4 regions of the Rossellomorea sp. NS-SX7 genome follow, and region 2 is predicted to be linked to each of the others. Evidence: riboswitches for the same ligand, from Rfam matches in the RefSeq annotation. Region 2 holds a riboswitch; each other region holds the start of a gene.
The links. Region 2 has a riboswitch for S-adenosylmethionine ahead of ACUXV2_RS17390 (methionine ABC transporter ATP-binding protein). Riboswitches for the same ligand answer to the same signal wherever they lie in the genome.
Positions count from the first base shown of each region.

Region 1: it holds a riboswitch for S-adenosylmethionine, as region 2 does, so the genes downstream of both, ACUXV2_RS05925 (2,3-diketo-5-methylthiopentyl-1-phosphate enolase) here and ACUXV2_RS17390 (methionine ABC transporter ATP-binding protein) in region 2, are expected to answer to the same signal.
Region 3: it holds a riboswitch for S-adenosylmethionine, as region 2 does, so the genes downstream of both, mtnK (S-methyl-5-thioribose kinase) here and ACUXV2_RS17390 (methionine ABC transporter ATP-binding protein) in region 2, are expected to answer to the same signal.
Region 4: it holds a riboswitch for S-adenosylmethionine, as region 2 does, so the genes downstream of both, ACUXV2_RS16100 (methionine ABC transporter ATP-binding protein) here and ACUXV2_RS17390 (methionine ABC transporter ATP-binding protein) in region 2, are expected to answer to the same signal.

Region 1 covers NZ_CM128249.1:1,217,725-1,221,443, forward strand. The annotation lists gene ACUXV2_RS05920 (aminotransferase class I/II-fold pyridoxal phosphate-dependent enzyme) at 1-726, shown strand, start outside; SAM riboswitch class I at 785-890, shown strand; gene ACUXV2_RS05925 (2,3-diketo-5-methylthiopentyl-1-phosphate enolase) at 986-2,203, shown strand; gene ACUXV2_RS05930 (2-hydroxy-3-keto-5-methylthiopentenyl-1-phosphate phosphatase) at 2,196-2,858, shown strand; gene ACUXV2_RS05935 (methylthioribulose 1-phosphate dehydratase) at 2,855-3,484, shown strand; gene ACUXV2_RS05940 (1,2-dihydroxy-3-keto-5-methylthiopentene dioxygenase) at 3,499-3,719, shown strand, end outside.
Region 2 covers NZ_CM128249.1:3,494,712-3,498,430, reverse strand. The annotation lists gene ACUXV2_RS17405 (LacI family DNA-binding transcriptional regulator) at 1-413, shown strand, start outside; gene ACUXV2_RS17400 (DUF1659 domain-containing protein) at 782-1,000, shown strand; gene ACUXV2_RS17395 (DUF2922 domain-containing protein) at 1,039-1,257, shown strand; SAM riboswitch class I at 1,882-1,987, shown strand; gene ACUXV2_RS17390 (methionine ABC transporter ATP-binding protein) at 2,122-3,135, shown strand; gene ACUXV2_RS17385 (methionine ABC transporter permease) at 3,125-3,719, shown strand, end outside.
Region 3 covers NZ_CM128249.1:1,213,663-1,217,381, forward strand. The annotation lists gene ACUXV2_RS05900 (DUF2087 domain-containing protein) at 1-54, shown strand, start outside; gene mtnA (S-methyl-5-thioribose-1-phosphate isomerase) at 98-1,150, opposite strand; gene mtnK (S-methyl-5-thioribose kinase) at 1,161-2,348, opposite strand; SAM riboswitch class I at 2,457-2,608, opposite strand; gene ACUXV2_RS05915 (carbon-nitrogen family hydrolase) at 2,701-3,483, opposite strand; gene ACUXV2_RS05920 (aminotransferase class I/II-fold pyridoxal phosphate-dependent enzyme) at 3,604-3,719, shown strand, end outside.
Region 4 covers NZ_CM128249.1:3,214,125-3,217,843, forward strand. The annotation lists gene ACUXV2_RS16090 (MetQ/NlpA family ABC transporter substrate-binding protein) at 1-764, opposite strand, end outside; gene ACUXV2_RS16095 (methionine ABC transporter permease) at 779-1,447, opposite strand; gene ACUXV2_RS16100 (methionine ABC transporter ATP-binding protein) at 1,444-2,466, opposite strand; SAM riboswitch class I at 2,619-2,724, opposite strand; gene ACUXV2_RS16105 (SCP2 sterol-binding domain-containing protein) at 2,841-3,194, opposite strand; gene ACUXV2_RS16110 (thioredoxin family protein) at 3,455-3,719, opposite strand, start outside.

The sequences.
Region 1 (3,719 bases), 2.0 Mb from region 2:
TTCCTTCCGGAGTATGACACGATTCCAATGGAGGACATTGAAAAAGCGAAACTCATGTTTTTGAACTATCCCAATAATCCTACAGGAGCGGTTGCTTCCCGTTCATTTTTCGATGAAACAGTATCATTTGCAAAACAACATGACATTTGCGTCGTGCATGACTTTGCATATGGTGCAATCGGCTTCGAAGGGAAAAAGCCCGTCAGCTTTTTAGAAGCAGAAGGTGCAAAGGATACAGGGATTGAAATTTATACGCTTTCAAAAACCTATAATATGGCAGGTTGGAGAGTGGGCTTCGCAGTCGGGAACAAAAGTGTGATCGACGCCCTCAACATTCTTCAGGATCATCTGTATGTCAGCCTTTTCGGGGCTGTCCAGGAAGCCGCAGAGGCTGCTTTGCTCGGGCCTCAGAAATGCGTTGAAGAATTGGTTGATACCTATGAATCAAGAAGAAAAACATTGATAGACGGTTTACAGAAAATCGGATGGGACGTAAAAGCGCCTGCTGGCTCCTTTTTTGCTTGGCTTAAGGTTCCTGAAGGATTTTCTTCTGTGGAGTTTTCTGATTATCTCCTCGAAGAGGCTAAAGTGGCTGTAGCGCCAGGTGTAGGGTTTGGGGAGCATGGTGAAGGATATGTCCGAGTAGGATTATTGACCAGTGTAGAACGCCTTGAAGAAGCTGTGGGAAGGATTGAAAATTTGAAATTGTTTGATAAAAAAGATTGACAGAAATGAAAAATGATGCCATAATCCAACTGAAATAAAATACAATAGCATATGATTTTTCTTATCAAGAGCAGGCGGAGGGACCAGCCCTATGAAGCCCGGCAACCGACTTATCCAAGCACGGTGCTAATTCTTGCAGCAGTTTATTTGCTGAGAGATAAGACAGAGTAATAGACAAACCTCTTCTTATCGAAGGGGTTTTTTTATTTTACGCCAATCAGTGATTTCGAAAAAACAATGAAGATGGGAGGCAACTGGAGTGGGAGAAGTAATTGCTACATATGTCTTATCAGGAAAAAACGGATCCTTTGAAAAAAAAGCGGAAGGAATCGCTCTTGGACTCACTGTCGGTTCATGGACCGATCTTCCATTGCTGGAGAAAGAACAATTAAGAAAGTACAAAGGCCGGGTAGTCGAGGTGAAAGAAAAAGAAGGAAGAGAGGGAGGTACGGCGGAAATTCAAATCGCCTATCCTTCAGGGAACTATTCCAATGATATACCGGCGATCCTTACAACCGTCTTTGGCAAACTATCACTTGATGGTCAGGTTAAACTCAAGGATATTCAATTTTCAAGGGATTTAAAGAAAGGGTATCCGGGTCCCAGATTTGGGATTGAAGGAATCAGGGGAAAAGTGAATGTTTTAGATAGGCCTCTTGTCATGAGCATTTTCAAAGGGGTGATCGGCAGGGACATACATTACTTACAGTCCCAGCTTAGAGCTCAGGCACTGGGCGGAGTGGATTTGGTCAAGGACGATGAAATTCTTTTTGATAACGAACTGACACCATTTGTCGACAGAATCAAATTGGGTGAAAAAGTACTTCGTGAGGTTCATGAAGAAACAGGAAAACGAACTCTGTATGCAGTCAACTTGTCTGGAAGGACCACTGACTTAAAAGAAAAAGCGAGAAGGGCAAGAGAGCTCGGGGCGGATGCTCTATTATTCAATGTATTTACTTATGGACTCGATGTATTGCAAGAGTTAAGGGAAGATCATGAAATCGGACTCCCAATAATGGCTCATCCTTCTTTCTCGGGGGCTGCAGCTGCTTCTCCACAATATGGAGTAAGTTATTCGTTGTGGCTTGGTAAGTTTTTAAGAATGACAGGAGCGGATTTCTCTTTATTCCCATCTCCATATGGGAGTGTGGCATTAGAAAAAGAACAAGTGTTGGCCATCAGGGATGAATTGATAAAATCAGATCAATTTAAGGAAACATTTCCTGTTCCTTCAGCAGGTATCCATCCCGGGTTGGTTCCCCAGTTGATGACCGACTTTGGGCATAATTGCGTCATCAATGCTGGTGGGGGAGTGCATGGACATCCCGGCGGTGCGGTTGGAGGCGGGAAAGCCTTCCTGCAAGCAATCGATGCTGTCTTGAAAGGCACTTCCCTGGCAGATGCAGCTATTAATCATGCTGAACTTGATCAAGCTCTGCAGTTATGGGGACAGGAGGTTAAAGTGAGTGGGTAAGCCCATTATTTTTTGTGACTTTGACGGGACAATCACTGAAACTGACAATATTATTTCCTTGATGAAGCAGTTCGCTCCTCCGGAATGGGAAAGTATTAAAAATCAAATACTTTCACGTGAACTGTCAATCAGGGAGGGAGTCACAAAATTGTTTGATCTGATTCCTTCTTCAAAAAAGGAGGAACTTCTTAGTTATTTACAAGAGACATCTGTTATCAGAAAAGGATTTAAAGAATTTGTTTCATATACAAAAGAGAATGACATTCCATTGTATATCATAAGCGGAGGAATGGACTTTTTCGTCTATCCACTTTTAAAGCAGTATGGTCCTTTTGACGGCATATTTTGTAACCAAACAACGTTTGAAGATCAGACAATCAAAGTACACTGGCCGTTCCCTTGCGATGCTGAATGTGACAACGGGGAATGCGGGTGTTGTAAACCGTCCATCATTCGAAGCATCGAGATCACTGAAAAACATGACATTATTGTGATTGGCGATTCAGTTACAGATATTGAAATGTCCAAATATGCCCATACTGTTTTTGCAAGAGATTATCTTGCCGAGAAATGTGAGGAATATTCCATTCCGTATGAGAAATTTGAAACGTTCCATGATTGTATAGCTTTTCTGAAAAAGGAGGTTCCGGCGTGAAGGACTATAGTGCTGAATGGGAAGAACTTGCAGAAGTTAAGAAAGAGCTTGCAGACCGGGACTGGTTCATGGGGACAAGTGGAAATCTCGCCATCAGGGTCAGCTCTTCCCCAACCAGTTTTCTCGTTACAGCAAGCGGAAAGGATAAGAGGAGGCAAACGGATGAAGATTTTCTGATTGTGGATCAGTATGGAGAGGCGCTTGAAGAAACCACATTACGACCTTCAGCTGAAACGCTCCTGCATAGCAGTATATTTCGAAAAAGCCAGGCAGGATGCAGTCTTCATGTCCATACGGTCCCGAATAATGTTGTGAGTGAGCTTTATGGGGACAGAGGTGAAGTTACGTTCAAGAATCAGGAATTGATTAAGGCTTTTGATAAGTGGGAACAAGATGATACGCTGACCATCCCCATCATTCCTAATTATGCCCATATTCCTTCTTTATCCGAAGAATTTTCCCGCCATGTCCTTGATGATAAAGGAGCTGTTTTGATCCGCAATCATGGCATCACGGTATGGGGGAGAAACGCTTTTGAGGCTAAAAAGCTTCTGGAAGCTTGCGAGTTTCTATTTCAATATCAATTGTCACTACTATCATTAAAGAAGACCACTCAACAACTATAGGAGGAAGATAAACAATGGCGACGATTAAAGTTCAAGGATCAAGTGAAATAGTGGACAATCAAGAAGAGGTTAGTACTTTTCTAGGTGAACAAGGGGTTATATATGAGAATTGGAATCTATCAAAATTAGATGCAGAATTACAGGGGAAGTATGTATTATCAGATCAAGATAAGGAAAGCATCATAGAAGCTTTCAGAGAAGAAATAGAAGACATTTCTGAGAGAAGGGGTTACCA
Region 2 (3,719 bases):
GTGAATACCTTTCACTAAAAGGACTCCACAACCCCGCCTTCATCTGGACAGACGGTAACTTCACATCGGAGAGCGGATACAGCCTCATGCAGGAAGCGCTGAAAAAGGATGAAGTCCCTACCGCTTTCTTCGTCGCATCAGATTCAATGGCAATCGGCGCGATCCGTGCCCTTCACGAAGAAGGCATCGCCATTCCGGAAGAAGTGTCGATCGTCGGATTCAATGATATCGCTACATCAAAGTTCCTGCAGCCTTCCCTTACCACTGTGAAGGTCTACACGGAATTCATGGGAGAATCAGCGGTCGAACTGCTGCTCGATCAGATTCAATCAAAGCGCGAATTGGCAAAGAAAGTAGTGGTACCGGTTCATTTGGTGAAGCGGGAAAGCTGCAGTGAAGCAGCGGGTAAATAAGGAAAAGCTCTTTTTGGATGATGTTGGTCCAGGGAGGGCTTTTTTTGTTTGGTTGAGAGGGGTGGGAGTGGGAGAATCGCGATTATCGATATAAGTTGAAAATCTGAGCCAGGCTCAAACCCTTTGAATTGAGCCAGGCACAAATGTTCCTGTTTTAAGCCAGGAACAATCACCGGTTATGGTGCCAGGCACAATCAACCTGATTTGTGCCAGGAACAAAAAGCCCCGATTGTGCCAGGCACAGAACACCTACATTGTGCCTGGCACCACAAAACAAGGCACCACAAAAACAACAAATCTTTTTTCATCCAAAGGTGTCCTTTTCCACCTCCAATCCCTATATAAAAGGTGAAAGGAGGTGAGGCACCATGGCAACAGCGGATTTGAAAGGAACGAAGCTGAGATTTGCATTCAACGACGGAATGGATGAGAAAGGAAACCCGAAGTATAAATACAAATCATACAGCTACATCAAAGGCTCGGCCACTCCGGATGAGATGCACAGCGCAGCTCAATCGCTCGCAGGTCTTTCGGAGAAAAACTTATTCAACGTAGAAAAGATCCAAAACTTCGATATCAACGCGTAATGAACATTGAATCTCAGTAGAAAGGAGGGAATGATACTATGGCAAAGGTACTTGAACTTCAATTCAAAACGGACACCGGGAAGTCAGCGAAAATCAGCGTCAACGATCCAATCGACCCGATCGATACCATCCAGGTGAAAGCAGCAATGGACAACCTGATCGCAACCGGCGTATTCGGAAGCACTGGCGGAGCACTTGTAAGCGTCGAAGGAGCCCGTGTGGTTGAACGTAATGTGACGGATTATGAAGTTTTATAATAAATGAAACAAGCCCATCTCGAAATCTAAATCGAGGTGGGTTTTTTAAATTTAATTAAACGTTTGTTTAAACCTTAAAAAGCATACAGTAATAAGGTTTTGAAGTGTTAATCAAACGTTTGTTTAAAAAAAGAGGGATGCCTCAAAAGGGAGTTGAGGGAGAATCAATATTTCAGGTTTTGAAAACGGTAATAATAAATTTCCGCTTGCTCTAGCGTTGATTGGAGTGCAAGACGAAGACTCCTGCGGGAGAAGTGACTAATGTGAGACTTGTCCAGCTCCTGCGGCTAGCCCCTCGAGGTCATAAGCTAAATGGTCCAAGAAGGCAAAAGGCGCCTTCCCGGCCCATTCATCTTATGCTTGTCGGGGCTGAGCGAGCCGCCTCCGCTCTTCTAGCCCGCAGGAGCGCAGCGACGAGGAGGCTCACGGGTCACCCGCGGAAAGCGAAGTCTTGCGCGGAAATCAACAGCGGTGTTCAAAAGAGTAAACTACAAAAAAATTTTCCCCGTCCCTTAAACAAAGATAACGCTTACATATAAAATCCGTTCAAATCCCTCATTGACTTTCCAAAACAAACCATATAATATCTCCTATAAGATAAAAAATCCGAAAATTAAATACATTCAATTATCAAGAGCGACCGAGGGATCAGGCCCTATGACGTCCGGCAACCTCCTATATGGAACGGTGCTAATTCCTGCAGAATGAATTTCATTCTGAAAGATAAGTCGATGATAGATGGGCGATGCTTCTTTCAGTTAATGGAAAGGAGCATTTTTTATTTGGTTAAAACTTGCTTGAACCTTAATTGATGCACGGTAAAAAAAAGCCGGCTGCCATTTACAAAGTAAAGGGGTGTTGAAGATGATCCAAATTAATAATCTTGTGAAAGAGTACAAAACAAAAAAGCAAACGGTGCTGGGGGTGGATAACGTCTCTGTCAGCATTGAAAAAGGAGAGATTTTCGGCATCGTCGGATACAGCGGGGCAGGGAAAAGTTCACTTATCCGCTGTCTGAATCTGTTGGAAAAGCCGACGTCAGGGGAGATCATCATCGACGGTCAGGACTTGACGAAGCTGTCTTCTAGAGAGCTGCGCCTCGCACGTCAGAAGATCAGCATGATTTTTCAACACTTCCACCTCATCAAAGCGAAAACCGTTTATGAGAATCTTGCCTTTGCCTTAAAAGCAGCCAAAGTCCCAAAAGCAGATATCGAGCCGAGGGTGTCGGAACTATTGGAGATGGTCGGGTTGAGTGACAAATCCGATGCTTATCCCGCACAGCTGAGCGGGGGACAGAAGCAGCGCGTCGGCATCGCAAGGGCACTGGCCAACAATCCATCCGTCCTGCTGTGTGATGAAGCCACTTCGGCACTGGATCCCAGCACGACGAAGTCCATCTTAAAACTGTTAAAAGACATCAACAAACAGCTTGGACTGACCATCGTCCTTATCACGCACGAAATGGAAGTCGTAAAGGAAATCTGCGACAGGATGGCCGTTATGCAAGACGGAAGAATCGTGGAAGAAGGAGCGGTGTACGACCTTTTCTCAAATCCGAAGCAGCCGCTCACGAAGCAGTTCATCGAGAACATCCTGCAGTTTGAATTGCCGCCGCACTTACTGAAGAGCAGAAAGGGCAAGCTCATCAAAATCCAGTTTAAAGGATCGATTGCAGAGGAGAGCGTCGTGTCCGAGGTGTTCCAGAAGTACAAGGTCCGAGGCAATATCCTTCACGGAAAAATCGAGTATATACAGGAAACACCGCTCGGAATTTTCATCATGGAACTGATCGGTGACGAGACTGAAATACAGGCAGCCATCCGCTACATAACTGCCAAAACACAAAGCCTGGAGGTGCTGGACCGTGCTGCCTGATTCATTGATTGCGATTTTGCCAGAGTTGAATAAAGCGTTTCTGGAAACCGTGTATATGGTGGGGATTTCGTTAGGGGCAGCGATTATATTGGGTCTGCCTCTGGGTATTCTCCTTTTTGTGACAGATAAGGGGTTGTTCCTGCAGAACGGATTCATCAAGAAAATCGTCGGCTTCGTCGTCAACATGGTGCGTTCGATTCCGTTCATCATATTATTAGTGGCCCTTTTACCTCTTACCAAACTATTGACGGGAACAACGATCGGACCAACGGCAGCTTCCGTTTCGCTGTCTGTGGCAGGGATTCCGTTTTTTGCAAGAATGGTAGAGACGGCCCTTCGCGAGATTGATAAGGGAGTGATTGAAGCTTCGGTGTCGGTGGGGGCGAGTCCATGGATGATCATCAAGGATGTCCTTTTGCCGGAAGCGAAGCCGGCGGTCATACAGGCCGTCACGATCACAACGATCAGTCTCGTCGCCTACTCTGCGATGGCTGGTATCGTCGGAGGAGGCGGAGTCGGTGACCTGGCGATCCGGTTCGGTTATTACCGTTATGACAATACGGTCATGATTACAACGGTTGTTA
Region 3 (3,719 bases), 2.0 Mb from region 2:
ATTTATGAACTGAATCCAAAGGAAATGTGGGGATCCACTCCCTTATATAAGTGATGTTTGGATGTGAAAAACCTTCCGGTGAAGGAAGGTTTTTTTGTTAGGATTGAGAGATCACTTTTCTGATGCTTTCATCATAGGAAGGGGTAAGGATGCCTTTTTCGGTGATGATTCCTGTAATTAATTCATGCGGGGTTACATCAAACGCAGGGTTATATACAAGTGTATCCCGAGGGGGAATCCTATGACCATTTATTTCAGTCAGCTCTTCCGGGGCACGCTCTTCAATCGGGATGCTGCTGCCTGAAGGAAGGGTAATATCAAATGTAGAAGAAGGAGCTGCCACGTAAAATGGGATATCGTAATGGTTACACAAAATGGCGAGCATTGATGTCCCGATCTTGTTTGCTGTATCTCCATTTGCAGCTATCCTGTCTGCCCCTACAATCACAGCTTCTACATTTTTCTCCTTTATCGTATGTGCGGCCATACTGTCTGCTATTAGTGTTACGTTTACACCTGACTGCTGCAATTCCCAGGTTGTTAAACGTGAACCTTGAAAAACTGGTCGTGTTTCACAGGCATATACATGGAACGTTTTACCTTGTTCAGACCCTAAATGAAATGGTGCCAATGCTGTCCCGTATTTGCTGGTTGCGATTGATCCTGCATTGCAGATGGTCATGATGGTGCTTTTATCATTTAGTAATTGTAGGCCATACTCTCCGATTTTCCTGCATGTGACTTCATCTTCGGCATGAAGGTGAATGGCTGAGTGCAGAAGGATTGTTTTTGCTTCATTGACAGACTGTGCCCGTTCAATTGCATTCTGTAACGAATCCAGTGCCCATCCCAAATTTACTGCAGTGGGCCGGGAGGAAAATAAATAATCTTTATCCTCTTTGAATTTTCCCATGAATTCAGCCAGGCATCCTGTATCATATCGATTCATGGATAAAGCAAGCCCATAGGCGGCAGTAATACCGATCGCGGGCGCTCCTCTTACCTTCAATGTGACGATTGCGTCATAGAATTCCTTTAGCGAATAGAGTTGAAGATATTCAACTCTATGAGGCAGCTTTTGCTGGTTTAATAGTTCTAAATGATCATCTCGAAAAATGAATGATGTCGGAATGGTGGTTGTGTGCGTCATGATTGGCTCCTTATGTTGTATGATTTCGTATGAATTCTGTAAGTTCTTCAATTGTTGAGAACGTATGCCTTTTCAGAATCAATTCTCTTCCTAAAGAAAGACAGGTACTTTTAGCCAGTAATCTCTTATCTTTATCTGGAATGGAATCAAGATCTGCAACATGTGCAAGGCCCACGGTTCTCCTGATGAGTTCACACCCGCTGAATCCTGCACTGTCTTGAAAGGCTTTATTCAATACATAATCCAAGTATCCATTCACCTTGGTGTATGCATCTCCGCTTTCCTGCCAATGTCTCGAAAAAGTTTCTGAGAAAACGTTCCATGTAATGGTGATGTGCTGGAGGATTTCATCTTTTCCTTTACTGTCCTCCCTCGCAATTACCTGGAAGATCAGGTTTGCAATGAATTGACCGACATCGAAGCCGATCGGTCCATAAAAAGCAAATTCAGGATCAATCACCTTCGTATGATTTTCATCTGCAAAAATACTTCCAGTGTGAAGATCACCATGCAACAGGGCCTCACTCTCTGTAATAAAACTTTTCTTCAATTTCGCCACTTCAAGTTTCAGACTGAAATCATTCCACAGTTCCTTGAGAAGAGGGAGCAGTTCTTCCTCATAATCATTCGTTTCACTATTGAAGAAGGGATCGGTCAAAACAAGATCCTCTGTAATCTTACATAGTTCAGGGTTGGAAAAGGTTTTGACATATTCTTTTTTCTTAAAAGGATGCAGGGCATAGTCAGATGTATGATAAAGGGTGTTTGCCAGAAAGGTCCCGATATGCTCAGACAAAAGTGGGTAGGTGACTCCACTCATCAGTCCTGAACGTACAATCGTCAGGGAACTTAGATCTTCCATAACAGTGACAGCAAGTTTGTCATCACTGTAGTATACCTGGGGGACATGATCTTGGGCATGTGTTTGCTGCAGTTTCAACGCATTTGCTTCAATTCTGGCGCGGTCCACCGTCAATGGCCAGCTTTCGCCAACCACTTTTGCATAAGGCAAAGCCTGCTTCATGATGATTCCTTTTCTGCCTTTTTCACTTATTTGAAACACCAGGTTTAAGTTTCCATCCCCGATTTCACGGCAGGTCAATTCCGCTCCTTTTTCAAAGAAGTTCAGACTGATTGCTAAATCCAGTGCGGTTTGTTCATTTAACGATTGATAACCTGTGACAGGACTGATTGACATAATGGTTCCCCCTAAATCGATAAATTGATTTTGGAGGCTTTTCATATGGGTAATAAGAAAAGCCTCTTTCATTGATGGAAAGAGGCTTAAAGATCGGATCTTATTCGCCTCTTATCTCTCAGAAAGGTGTTCTTTCTGTTGGAATTAGCACCGTGCCTTATGGAATAATCCGGCGCATATTGCGCCCCGTTTCACAACGGTATTACGGTCGGTTGCTGGGCTTCACAGGGCCAAATCCCTCAGCCAGCTCTTGATAAGAGTGATATTTAGTTTAAATGGCTTCACGCTGTTTGATTTGAATAGTACCATTTTTTGAAACATAGAGTCAATGGATTTTTGGGAAAATTTAAAATTAATAGAATTCAGGACGCCGGTCTTGAAAAATCGGTATCTTCTTTCTTACTTCTTCCACTTCATTCAAATCGATATCAGAGACGATTAACTCTTCTTCGCGGGTTCCTTCCGCAATGATTTCCCCCCAGGGACTGATAATCAATGAATTTCCGCCAAATTCATTATTTGGATCACTGCCTGCACGATTACAAGCAATGACGAAACATTGATTTTCAATGGCTCTTGCCAATAAAAGGGTCTTCCAATGAGTAATCCTTTCTGCTGGCCATTGTGCAACCACGAACACAACTTTAGCCCCTCCGATGGCATGTTTTCTAAACCATTCCGGGAAGCGGATATCATAGCAGATCATACCGGCCATCTCAGTGTCCATCAGTGTGAATGAGCCATCTTCTTTACCGGGAAGCAGGTAATGATGTTCATCCATCAGTTTGAATAAATGGAGTTTATCATACTGTTTTATCATATTCCCTTTGTTATCAAAAACGAGAAGAGTATTGGAAATCCCTTCTTTTGTTTTCTTTGCAATTGATCCGCCGACAATATGTATGGAGTGGCGCGCGGCCAGTTCTGAAAGAAAGTCAGAAATATCTTGTGCTTCTTCATCGGCGATTTCCCCGATTCTCGTTAAATCATAACCTGTCGTCCACAATTCAGGAAATACGACGGTATCACAGCCTGCTTCCATCGCTTTCTTTACCCATTGCTGAACCCGTTTCTTATTTTCAGAAGGATTGCCAAATGTTATATCCATTTGTGCGAGCCCGATATTCGTTATCAAATTAACACCTCATTTATAAGTCTATGAAAAATATACTTTACAATCTTTACTTTACGTTATATCATTTGTGACTAGAATTTGAAAGTAAATAATTTTCAAAAAAGTGTAGAAGGTGAAGAGATGACAACCTTTAAAAAAGCAGAGCGCATAAACTCGCTGCCGCAGCAATTTTTTGCATCATTGACAGCAAACGTCCAGAAAGTACTGAAAGAAGGTCACGATGTAATAAATTTAGG
Region 4 (3,719 bases), 280 kb from region 2:
TCATCAGAACGGAGAGCTTCAACCAATGCTTTTATCTCTTCCTTGTCCTCATCGCCTTTATTCACGGCGATTACGTTGACGTAAGGTGAGTTTTTATCTTCAATTGCAATCGAATCTTTCAACGGATTAAGACCTGCATCAATCGCATAGTTTGAATTAATCAATACAGCATCGCCTTCTTCATTTTCATACAATTGAGGCAGAAGGGCCGCTTCATATTCGTAATCAAACTTCAGTTTCTTTGGATTTTCTTCAATGTCCTCAAGCGTTGCTTTCGTTTTGTCCACTCCATCTTTGAGCGTGATCAAGTCTTTTTCTTCAAGGAGGGTAAGGATACGCCCATGGTCTGCCACGGAATTACTCATCAAGATCGTCGCACCTTCAGGCAGGTCTTCTAATGAATCATATTTCTTGGAGTACACACCGATAGGTTCGATATGGATACCGCCAGCGTTTTCAAAATCATAACCGTGCTCTGCTTTTTGAGATTCCAGGTACGGGATATGCTGGAAGTAGTTGGCATCCAGGTCGCCGTTCTCCAGATCTTTGTTAGGCAAGATGTAATCTTGGTACGTTTCGATCTTCAATTCGATTCCTTTTTCTTCAAGAATCGGCTTTACTTCTTCAAGGATTTCTGCGTGCGGGATATTTGAAGCTCCCACCACCAATTCCTTCTGCTCCTCGCTTCCTCCAGTTGAACTACCGCATGCTGCCAATCCAAAAATACTTGTTGCTGCAATGACTCCTGCTACCCATTTTTTCATGTTGTTTCTCTCCTTTATCTTTTGTCTAATTTATTTGTAAAGAAATCACCAATGATTTGAATGGCGAACACTATGATCAAGATCATAATGGTTGCCGCCAGTGTCACATCTTCACGGCTTCTCTGGAAACCATCCAGGTAAGCAAGGTTCCCGAGTCCACCCGCTCCAATGACACCTGCCATCGCTGTATAACCTACAAGTGCAATGGCTGTGACCGTTATACCTGAAATTAAAGCCGGCATTGATTCCGGCAGCAGAACCTTCAGGATGATCGTACTCGTCTTTGCCCCCATTGCTTTGGCAGCTTCAATTACGCCTTTATTCACTTCCCGGAGCGCGATTTCGACCATTCTGGCGTAAAACGGTGCCGCTCCAATGATCAATGCCGGCAGAGCAGCATTTGCTCCGCGGATCGTATCCAATAAGAATTTAGTAAACGGAATCAACAGTACAATCAAAATGATGAAGGGAATAGATCTAAATACATTCACCACAGAGCTTGTTACTGTGTAAGTAAGCTTGTTTTCCCACAGATTTTCTTTGGAAGTCAAAAATAATAGGATCCCGAGAATGATACCTAATACAAATGTGATAAGAACAGACATCCCGGTCATATAGAGGGTTTCTGCCGTTGCTTCCCAAAGTTTTTCCCAATCGACATTTGGAAATAGAGTTTCCATCATCCTGCCATCACCTCCACTTTCACCAGCTGGCTTTCAGCAAACTGGAGCGCTGCCCTGAGCTCTTGCTCTGCTCCGTCCAAATGAACAAACAGTGTGCCATATGCTCCTTTTTGTGTTTGAGAAATCTGCCCTTGAAGGATATTCACTTCAAGGTCAAACCTCCTGATCAGCGATGTGATCAACGGCTGACCGGTCGATTCTCCCACAAAAGTGAACTTTAGTACTTTCCCTGTTGGATAACGGTTGCTCAACTGTTCAACCACTTCTTCTGAGTCCTGATCCTGTGATACTTCTTTTACAAAACGCTTCGTTACTTGCTGCTGAGGATTACGGAATACTTCAAGTACATCCCCCAGCTCTGCAACTTTTCCATTCTCCATGACTGCCACACGATGGCAGATTTTTTGAATGACATGCATCTCGTGAGTGATCAGAACGATCGTCAGCCCAAGGCGTTTATTGATATCGACCAATAAGTCGAGGATGGAATCAGTCGTCTGCGGATCCAGTGCAGAAGTTGCCTCGTCACAGAGAAGCACGCTTGGGTTGTTCGCCAGTGCCCTTGCAATCCCGACACGCTGCTTCTGGCCTCCACTCAGCTGTGAAGGGTACGCATCCCCTCTTCCTTCCAGTCCTACCAATGTCAGCAGCTCATTGGCTCTTCGGCTTCGTTCTTTTTTGGAAACACCTGCTATTTCCAAAGGAAACTGAATATTTTCCAGGACTGTTCTTGACCATAATAAATTGAAGTGCTGAAAGATCATCCCTATGGACTGCCTTACTTCACGTAGCTTCCTGCCTTTTATTTTTGACACAGTCTGCCCGTTTACATCGATTGCTCCTTCAGTCGGAACCTCGAGTCCGTTCAACATCCTGATCAGCGTACTTTTCCCTGCACCACTGTAGCCGATCACCCCAAAAATTTCACCTTCCTGAATGGAGAGATTTACTCCATCCACTGCTGAAATGGGCCCTGCTTTAGATTGATAAATTTTCTTCACGTCTGAGATCGTAATCATGCTGCCAATCTCCTTTCTTTTCTTTAGTAAAACGACCGTTATAATAAGAATTAAAACTTCTCTCATCGACAATGCAGGCGCCAGGCACATTAGGAAACAAAAAAAACCTTTCCGCAGATAAGCAGAAAGGCATAATCATATGACTATCCTTCCTCTTATCTTTCAAAGCATGAGCTTTGAGTGAATTGGCACCATTTCAATAAAATTGACGGTTGCCGGGCTTCATAGGGCACGTCCCTCCACCACTCTTAATAAGAGTAAGTCTTATATATTAAGTTAATGAGTGTAAAGTCTCAGAAAATTTGCTACAAAAGTGATTCTATCACCACGTAAATGGGGTGTCAATTCTTTTTTTCAGAAGATTGGAGTAATCGCTATATTTCAACAGTTTCTTTTTTCGTGGATCTTGTCAGCCACAAAACAGACTCGACGAACAGCAGAGGCCGGTAACCTCCCTTGACAGACAGTTGATCATTCTCAACCATTCGAGACAAAAGTTCTTGCCCTTTCAACACACTTATGATCATTTCTTCATTTCCATCAATGACAAATTGAGGCTCGCTTTCAGTTTCGTCTTCCATAATAGAGCATCTTGTATTTGACAGGGATATGGTGTAGCGCTGATCTTTACATTTAAATTCAAGAATGAATGGTTCTGAAGGAAATAACAGCTGCAGATGGTACTTCGAATGACATCGTTCAATTAACGTCTCTAAATAATTTTTCATAAATACCCTCCCGCGAATCTTCTTACTACTACTTAATTCTACTTATGGGTATTTTATCCTTTTTTAGTCGCTCGACATGATTTTGAACAGATCTTGAATTACTGTCGAAATAGACAGTTTTGAATATTCAGAATATAAATTCCGAGCAATTTCTATTTATTTCCCAAGAAATATGTCCTAGTTTGTAGAAAGCTTTTCCCTATTCCAGCTATTGCAGCGCGTGTGGTGCCTCGCACGAAAAACACAAAATAAAAAGACCTTTATCCAAAGGTCTCCGTTTTTTTAAACATTTCATATAGATAGGGAACAGATTGAAAGGCATAGATCCTTTCCCTCTCCTCAGAATTTTTATATAGAATCAAACAAGGCACACTTTCAATCGACTGTTCTTCTGCAAACTGTGGTAAGTAATTCAAATTGACTTTATCAAAATGAAAGGATTGCGGAAGCTTTTTCACGACTTCCATCATTTTGCCTGCTACCTGGCATGTCCCACACATCGGGGTGTAGAGATACACGGCCGTA